Regions from separate parts of the Streptosporangium lutulentum genome, predicted to be linked through region 2. Evidence: predicted binding sites of a transcription regulator. Region 2 holds the regulator's gene; the other holds the start of a gene.
The links. The regulator LexA, encoded in region 2, represses DNA repair genes until DNA is damaged. The targets are predictions, from matches to a motif close to TCGAACANNTGTTCGA.
Positions count from the first base shown of each region.

Region 1: a site for LexA is predicted at 2,649-2,664, ahead of J2853_RS21345 (SAV_6107 family HEPN domain-containing protein). Genes of this name have one in related genera too.

Region 1 covers NZ_JAUSQU010000001.1:4,779,638-4,783,845, forward strand. Annotated here, with positions in the region: gene bldD (transcriptional regulator BldD) at 51-545, shown strand; gene J2853_RS21340 (PP2C family protein-serine/threonine phosphatase) at 693-1,895, shown strand; gene J2853_RS21345 (SAV_6107 family HEPN domain-containing protein) at 1,956-2,402, opposite strand; gene J2853_RS21350 (L,D-transpeptidase family protein) at 2,724-3,542, opposite strand; gene J2853_RS21355 (YbaK/EbsC family protein) at 3,665-4,141, shown strand.
Region 2 covers NZ_JAUSQU010000001.1:78,733-82,940, forward strand. Annotated here, with positions in the region: gene J2853_RS00320 (NAD(P)-dependent oxidoreductase) at 232-1,098, shown strand; gene lexA (transcriptional repressor LexA) at 1,169-1,879, opposite strand; gene J2853_RS00330 (LysM peptidoglycan-binding domain-containing protein) at 2,592-2,858, shown strand; gene nrdR (transcriptional regulator NrdR) at 3,202-3,663, shown strand; gene J2853_RS00340 (vitamin B12-dependent ribonucleotide reductase) at 3,749-4,208, shown strand, end outside.

The sequences.
Region 1 (4,208 bases), 4.7 Mb from region 2:
GTAGCACAATCAAGTTGAGAGCAGCACATAGAGAGCCGGGGGGCCAACCGATGCCGTCTGAGTATGCCAAGTCGCTGGGCGCACGACTCCGCGCCATTCGCACCCAGCAGGGCCTGTCCCTGCACGGAGTCGAAGAGAAGTCCCGTGGCCGTTGGAAGGCGGTTGTCGTCGGCTCCTACGAGCGCGGCGATCGTGCGGTCACCGTGCAGAAGCTTGCCGAGCTGGCCGATTTCTACGGCGTTCCGGTCTCGGAGCTGCTGCCCGGGGGCGCCGCCCCGAGCCCGCTGGGGCCGACACCGAAACTTGTGATCGACCTTGAGCGCCTCGCCCAGCTCCCCAAGGAGAAGGCGGGTGCGCTGGCGCGTTACGCGGCCACCATTCAGAGCCAGCGCGGTGACTACAACGGCAAGGTGCTGTCCATCCGCCAGGAGGATCTCCGCTCGCTCGCCGTGATCTACGACAAGTCTCCCACCGAACTCACCGAGGAGCTCATCAGCTGGGGTGTCCTGGACCCCGAGGCACGCCGCGCCGTCGAGTCCTTCTGACGATCGCCGGTTGTGGGTGCGCCGGGTCCCGGCGTGCCCACCCCACCGGAAATCCTGCTCTCAGCGGAACATCGCCTTCCTTCCACCGCAGGCGACAGTGGCTGTGGTAGTAAAAGGCAAACATGCATTTAGCGAGATGTGGTGGACATGACTTCGGGAGAGGATCGGCACGACCACTCTCGACCGCGCCCGAAGAACCGCCGCCAAGCCGTCATCGCGGCCCTGGGGTCGACCAGGACGCGCGCCTTCCTGAGGTTGCTGGCGTCCATCGGCACCACCCGGACCCAGGACACCCTGAAGCTCCTGCCGTTCGTCGTCATGGCCGCGGTGGCCGTCGTCGACCTCGCCTCCGGCCCCACGGCCGGGCTGCTCTCCATGCTCGCCCTGGGACCGGCCTTCGCCAGCGTGGCCTGCGGCCTGGCCCGCACCACACTGGTCGGCGCCGTCGCCCTGGCGTTGTTCGTCGCCCTCGGCCTTTACAACGACATCCTCTGGACGTCCCGCACCAACATCACGATGATCGCCATCCTCGGGGTCACCGTGGCCAGCGTGCTGGCCAGCGCGGGACGGCTCCGCCACGAGCGGCAGCTCGCCGACGTCCGCTCGGTCGCGGAGGCCGCCCAGCGGGTGCTGCTGCGGCCGGTGCCGCGCCGCGCCGGGCCGGGGATCGGCGTGGCCGTCTCCTACACCTCGGCCACCGCCGAGGCCAGGATCGGCGGTGACCTCTACGAGGTGGTCACCACCCCGCACGGAGTGCGGATCATCGTGGGAGACGTCCAGGGCAAGGGCCTGGAGGCCGTGGAGACCGCCGCGGTGGTGCTCGGCGCCTTCCGGGAGGCCGCCCACGACGAGAGCAAGCTCCAGGGCGTGGTGGCCCGGCTGGAGAACGCCCTGACCCGGGAGCTGTCCGGCGAGCAGTTCGTCACCGCCGTGCTCGCCGAGATCGGCGCCGGCTCCACCATCTCCGTCATCAACTGCGGCCACCCGTCACCCATGGTGCTCTGCGCCGACGGCAGGAGCTGGTTCGCCGATCCCCCGGACGAGGCGCTCCCCCTGGGCATGAGCTCTCTGAAGGCCGTCGAACCGGTGCCGCACCACATCCCGTTCGAGCCGGGCGGTCAGGTTCTCTTCTACACCGACGGGGTCATCGAGGCCCGTGACGGGTCGGGGGCGTTCTATCCCCTGTCCTCGCGGGCGCACCTGCTCAACGACGCCGACCCGCAACTCGCGCTGGACTCTCTGCGCGCCGACCTGCTCCGCCACGTGGGCAGGCCACTGGGCGACGACGCCGCCATGCTCCTGCTGCGCCATCGCGTCACGCACCCGACGGCCTCCTCCGCCGCGGCCTAGTGCTTCACTCCTCGTCTCCGGCAGGCGAGGAACACGGATCGACCGGTGAAGGGCACTCCGCTAGCCGGCGAGGGGCACGCGGCCCGGCAGCCGAGGCTGCGTGGGCACGCCGAGCAGTTGCTCCACCGCGACGACGAACCGCTCCGCCTCGGAGATCAGCTCCTCGGCGTCCCGCGCCGACACCACGCGCGTCATCCCGGCCTCGGCCGAGGCGCGTTTGGCCGCGCTCACCTCGAAGTACGGTGCCCAGTCGGCCAGCCTGGGCTCGGCCTCGGGCAGCAGCTCCCAGGCGCTGCGAAGGCGACGCCTGCGGCCGTCCATGGGGCGGGGCCGTGCGGCCAGGATCGCGGCGGCGGCCCTGAGCGCCGCCAGGTGGGCGGCGACGTAACGTGTGGCGGAAGTCTGGGCGGCGGCCGCCTCTTCGAGGCAGTCGCGTGCGTCTGTGAGGTGCGCCCGCACCGTGGGGGACAACCGGGGCCCACCGGAATCGCTGAGCCGAGGGGTCATGTGCTTCAGCCTCCTTGGTCGCAAGCGGCTCCCGGCGATTTCGCCGGTGAAGTCACACTCGCAGACCCCACCGACAAATTCACCGGGCGGCCGGACGAGGAGCTTCCCCTCTCCCCGTCCGCCGTGACCTGGACCGATCGGCTCCGCCGACGACATGGACCAGATCGACCGCCCTGGACGCGGGCCGCGAGCCCCGCGTCATTACATCGAACATAAATTCGATCACTCGTAGTGTCAAGTGAAACCACGAACAAAAGTTCGATCTTCATGTAAACGCGAAGGCCCCGGGAGATCAAAATCTCCCGGGGCCTTCACCTGCGGCTATCGAACGAACCTGCCCCGAACGTGCACCGGCACCCCCGTGCCGACCAGACCGGGAAGGACCTCCGCCACCTGCATCGGCAGTCGAACACAGCCGTGGGAAGCGGGCGTCAGAGGCACGGACAGCGCACCGTGGAAGGCGATGCCGCCGTTGAAGAAGATCGGGTTGTAGAGCTGGCCCAGGTAGGACCTGTGCCAGCCGTCCCTGCGCCAGGTCGTCTTGTAGTCACCGGTCGGCGTGCGGGCGTCGCCGCAGAACCGCTGGGACCTCCCCTCCCAGGTGGCCGTCTCGCAGTACGCGACACCGCTGCCCGAGGAGATGTGGCTGATGAGCCTCACCCTGCCGTTGACGTAGAGGACCAGCAGTTGCTTCGCGAGGTTCACCTCGACCCGGGTCGGCTTGCCCTTCGGCACCAGCACCTGCGGGGCACGCGGGGCCTCCAGCGCCTTCCAGGTCCCGCTCGCCACGGTGCTGGTCGGCGAGATGCCGTTGACCTTCTGGAAGGCCCAGACCGCCGACAGCGTCGACCCTCCGTACCGGCCGTCCACCCTGCCCGGCGCGTAGCCGAGCTCCGCCAGCCGGGTCTGGAGCACCTTGACCGCCGTGCCCTTGGCCCCGATCTTGAGCGTCTTGCCGGGAGCCGCGAACCTGGACGCCCCGGTCTTCGCCTCATCCCTCACCTCGGCCTTCGCCACGGCGACCGGGGCCGCCGGGGCGACGGTCTGGGCGTTCGCGGCGCCGGCGGACGAGAAATCCGCCGGGAAGAGCACGGCGCCCGCCGTCATGAGCGCGGCCACCGCGAGCCGTTGTCCGGCCATCACGTAAAATCAACCCCTCACATCGCTAGAGATCGAATCAAGGGACCATAGCGTACGAATCCGCCATCCCCACCACGGGTAATGAAGCGGTAATCCACGGTCAATCTGTTTAGAGTGACCGGGTGCCAGAAAAGTTGCATCCAAACGTCGAGAAGGTCGCCGCCGTCCTCGCGGAGCACAACGTCCCGGGAGAGATCGTCGTGTTCGCCGAGGCCACTCCCACCGCCGTCACCGCGGCCGCGCAGCTTGGCTGCGAGGTGGGCGCCATCGCCAACAGCCTGATATTCGACGCCGACGGCGAGCCCCTCCTGGTGCTGACCAGCGGCGCCCACCGGGTGAACACCGGTCTCGTCGCCGAGACGATCGGCGTGGCGAAGGTACGGCGGGCCACGCCCGACTTCGTCCGCGCGGCCACCGGCCAGGTCATCGGCGGGGTCTCCCCCATCGGCCATCCCGCCCCCATCAGGACGCTGGTCGACACCTGGCTCGGCAAGTACGAGGTGGTCTGGGCCGCCGCCGGCCACCCGCACACGATCTTCCCCACCTCCTTCGAGGAACTCGTCCGCATCACCGGCGGCGTGCCGGTGGACGTGGAGTGACCCCCGCCGGTCCGGCCGTGGCCCGCCGTCGCCGCCGCGGAGGCCGTACGGCGGCCGAAGCGCCGGC
Region 2 (4,208 bases):
CGGCAGAACGTGATCCCACCCGTGTGGCATGGCCCTCACACGCCTGCCGGCCGGCGCGAATGTTACGGTGTGTGTCCATTCCACTCCACGGAGTCTCGCCGAAGGAGTGATCGCGCCCCCGAGATCACTCCCGCGTGGCTCCTCACCCCCGGTTCGACGACGGGGCGCCGGCCCGCATCTCGGTAGCCGGTGGTGGAAGGGAAGGACAACGGCTGACAGGGGGATAGAGGCATGCGGGTATCGGTATTGGGGATGGGCAGCATGGGGCGGGCGCTGGCCCTGCGGTTGCTCGAACGCGGTCATGTGGTCACGATCTGGAACCGGACGCCGGGCAAGGCGGCCGAGGTCGTCGACGCCGGTGCCGTGGAGGCGTCCTCGCCGATCGAGGCCGCGCGGGGAACCGAGGCCGTGCTGATGTCGCTCGCCGACGACAGGGCGGTCCGTGACGTCATGACCCGGCTGGCCGATCTCGGATCGGATCCCGGAGGGCCGATCGTGGCCGATATGAGCACCGTCTCTCCGGACACGTCCCGCGCGCTGGTGGATCTGGTGCCGGGAGGCCGTTTTGTGGCCGCCCCCATCCTCGGAGGGCCTCAGGCCGTCGTCGAGGGGCAGGCCATGGGGCTGCTGGGAGGCGAACGCGATCTCGTGGACCGGCTGAAGCCGATCTGGCCGGATCTCTTCGCCACGCGCTGGTACTACTGCGGGGGCGACCCGGGAAACGCCCTGACGTACAAGCTTCTGAACAACTATCTGATGATGTCGGGTATCGCCGTCATCGCCGAAGTGGTGGCGACGGGTCAGGCGGCCGGACTCGACGAGGCGATGCTGAGGGAGTTTCTCTTCCAGTGGCCGACCGTCGCGCCCGCCCTGCACAACCGGCTCGACGGCATCCTCGGTGACGACCACCGCGGATGGTTCACGACGTCGCTCGGTGCCAAGGACGTGCGGCTCACCGTGGAGGTCGCGGAGTCGAGGGGTATTGATCTTCCGATCGCCCGGCTGGTCGAACGGCGCTACGAGGAAGCCGCCGAGCGTGGATGGAGCGACTCCGACATAACCGCGGTCGTGGAGTTGCTCAGGGACCGGCGTCGCTGAACGCCGGAGGGGAGCGTGGCCCTGGCCGGGTGGCCTCGCTCCCCTCCGATGTGTTGTCTCGCGGTGTGCGTCAGAGCTTGCGCAGAACCGCCACGACCTTGCCCAGGACGGTGGCCTCGTCACCCGGGATCGGGTCGTAGTTCGAGTTGTGCGGGACCAGCCAGACGTGGCCGTCCTTGCGCTTGAAGGTCTTGACCGTGGCCTCACCGTCGATCATCGCCGCGACCACGTCGCCGTTGTCGGCCACGGGCTGCTGGCGCACGACCACCCAGTCGCCGTCGGCGATCGCCGCTTCGATCATCGAGTCGCCGGTCACCTGGAGCAGGAAGAGCGTGCCCTCGCCGACGAGTTGCTTGGGCAGGGCGAAGACGTCTTCGACGCTCTCCTCGGCGAGAATCGGGCCACCGGCGGCGATCCGGCCGACGAGCGGCACGTAGGCCGCGGTCGGGCGGTTGACCGGCGCCTCGTCGTCTCCGGCGCCGGGATCCACCCACAACGCGGGCTCGCCGGGGAGACGCACCTCGAGCGCGCGGGGACGGTGCGGATCGCGGCGCAGGTAGCCCTTGCGCTGCAACGCCGTCAACTGGTGCGACACGCTGGAGGTGCTGGTGAGCTGCACCGCCTCACCGATCTCTCGCATGGACGGCGGATAGCCGCGCTGCTGCACGGAATCACGGATGACCTCAAGGATCTTCCGCTGCCTGGGGGTGAGGCCAAGAGAGTCACGTCTGCGTACCGCCAGGTCGCCGGTGGCCGAACCGTTCTCGTCATGCTCGCTCATGCGATCTCCTCGCATCCCGGTCTGTATTGATTGCGTCGCACACAGCGACCGTACTCCGACCGAAGATCATACTCAAACAATAGTTCGAATGTCCTCGAAATCGATGCCAGCGTGGTGTACAACATCGTACGGGAGTTCGATCGACATCGTGTTCGATTCACCGATCTTTCTTCGACATGTGTTCGGCCAGGTCGAAGGGATGGGGGCCATCATGAAGCCGACCGCGACGACACTGCGATCCGTGCCGTCACCGAGATCCGTGGCGCCGCCGGAATCCGCGAAAACACCGCCGGCCGCGAAAACGCCGCCGCCCGCGAGGATGCTGCGGTCCGTGCCGCCGTCGGGAGCCGTTCCGTCATCGAGATCCGCGACGCCACCGAGGTCCGTGTCGTCATCGAGATCCGCGACACGGTCAAGGTCCGTTCCGACGCTGAGATCCGCGACACAGCCGAGGTCCGTGCCGCCGCCGAGATCCGTTCCGGCGCCGAGATCCGCGACACAGGCGAAGTCCGTGTCGCCGTCGAGGTCCGTGAGGATGTTGCGGTCCGTGCCGCCGTCGAGATCCTCGAAGGCGCCGCGCCCCGCGGCGAAACCGCGGTCCGTGCCGGCGCCGCGCTCGCGGGCGGTGGCGTCCCCGCGGCCGGGTTCGCGGAGGGGTGCCGGGCGTCCTCATGCGCCGCTGCGCCTCACTCGGCGTGGGAGGATTGTGGTGGTGGCGGTGCTCGCGCTGCTGACTTTGGGAGGGCTCTGGATCGGGGGCCGCATCGACGCCGCCTCGGCGGGCGAGCGGAGAGGCCACGAGGGCCTGCACTGGGTCGTGGTGCAGAGGGGCGACACACTGCGGGAGATCGTGGACGCGGTGACGAGAAAGGTCGATCCCGACGGGGTGACTCGCCAGATCATGGATCTCAACGGGCTGTCCGGCTCGGTGGTCCAGCCCGGGACCCGGCTCTACCTGCCCGCCGGTCTCACCCCCTGAGGGGGTGCCCCCGGAGGTCGTTTCGACGTCTCGTTCGAAACGTCGAGCGAAGGTTCGTGAAGCGTGAGGGGGTCACTCGGGAGGTCTTCGAAGGGCGACACGCCGGACGACGGCGGCTGATCAGCGACTTCGCTCCGAAGGGTCTTCCTAACTTGCGTTCATGGTCCGACCCTCCTACCGTTGGACCACAACATCTAGTGGCTTCGGCGACATACTTCACCATAGATTGTGTTTCCATTACCGCACCTCGACTATTCGAGGAGCGTGCGCACGCGTCTCTTCCCGAGCGCTGTGAGGTGCATGGGGTGAGTGAGCCGCTCAGCCGGTCAGGGAGGCGACACGCGTGCACTGTCCGTTCTGCCGTCACCCTGACACGCGGGTCATCGACAGCCGCTCCACCGAGGACGGCGGCGCCATCCGCCGCAGGCGCACATGCCCGGAGTGCGGGCGCAGGTTCACCACGCAGGAGACGGTGCTGCTCATGGTGAGCAAGCGCAGTGGTGTGACCGAGCCGTTCTTCAGGGACAAAGTGGTCGCCGGGGTTCGGCGGGCCTGCCAGGGCAGGCCGGTCGGCGAAGACTCGCTGGCACGACTGGGCCAGCTGGTCGAGGAGGGCATCCGGGCGACCGGGTGCGCGGAGATCCCCGCGCACGAGGTCGGGCTCGCGATCCTGGGCCCGCTCCGTGAGCTGGACGAAGTGGCCTACCTACGGTTCGCCTCCGTCTACCGCGGATTCGAGACCCTCGCCGACTTCGAGGCGGAGATCGAGCAGCTGCGGACAGAGCGTTCCATCAAGCAAGACTGAATCAGACCCCGGGCGCCGGGGGACAGGGCGGCGCGTTGATGTATCCGGCTCGAGGGCCCTTCAAGGGCCCCGGAAGGGGGAAGTCATGACGGAAACCGTCAGTGGTGCGGTTACACGTGGGGGCAAGCGAGTGCACAAGGGTTTGAGGATGAAGCGCATCTTCACCACACCTGGAGTGCATCCCTACGATGAGGTGCTCTGGGAGCGCCGTGACGTCGTCATGACCAACTGGCGCGACGGGTCGATCAACTTTGAGCAGCGGGGCGTCGAGTTCCCCCAGTCCTGGTCGGTCAACGCCGCCAACATCGTGACCACCAAGTATTTCCGCGGCGCGGTCGGCACCCCGCAACGCGAGTGGAGCCTCAAGCAGCTCGTCGACCGCGTGGTGGGCGTCTATACCAAGACCGCCGTCGAGCACGGCTACTTCGCCACCGAGGAAGACGCCGAGATCTTCGACCACGAGCTCAAGCACGCCCTGGTCAACCAGATCTTCAGTTTCAACTCGCCGGTTTGGTTCAACGTCGGCACGGCCTCGCCGCAGCAGG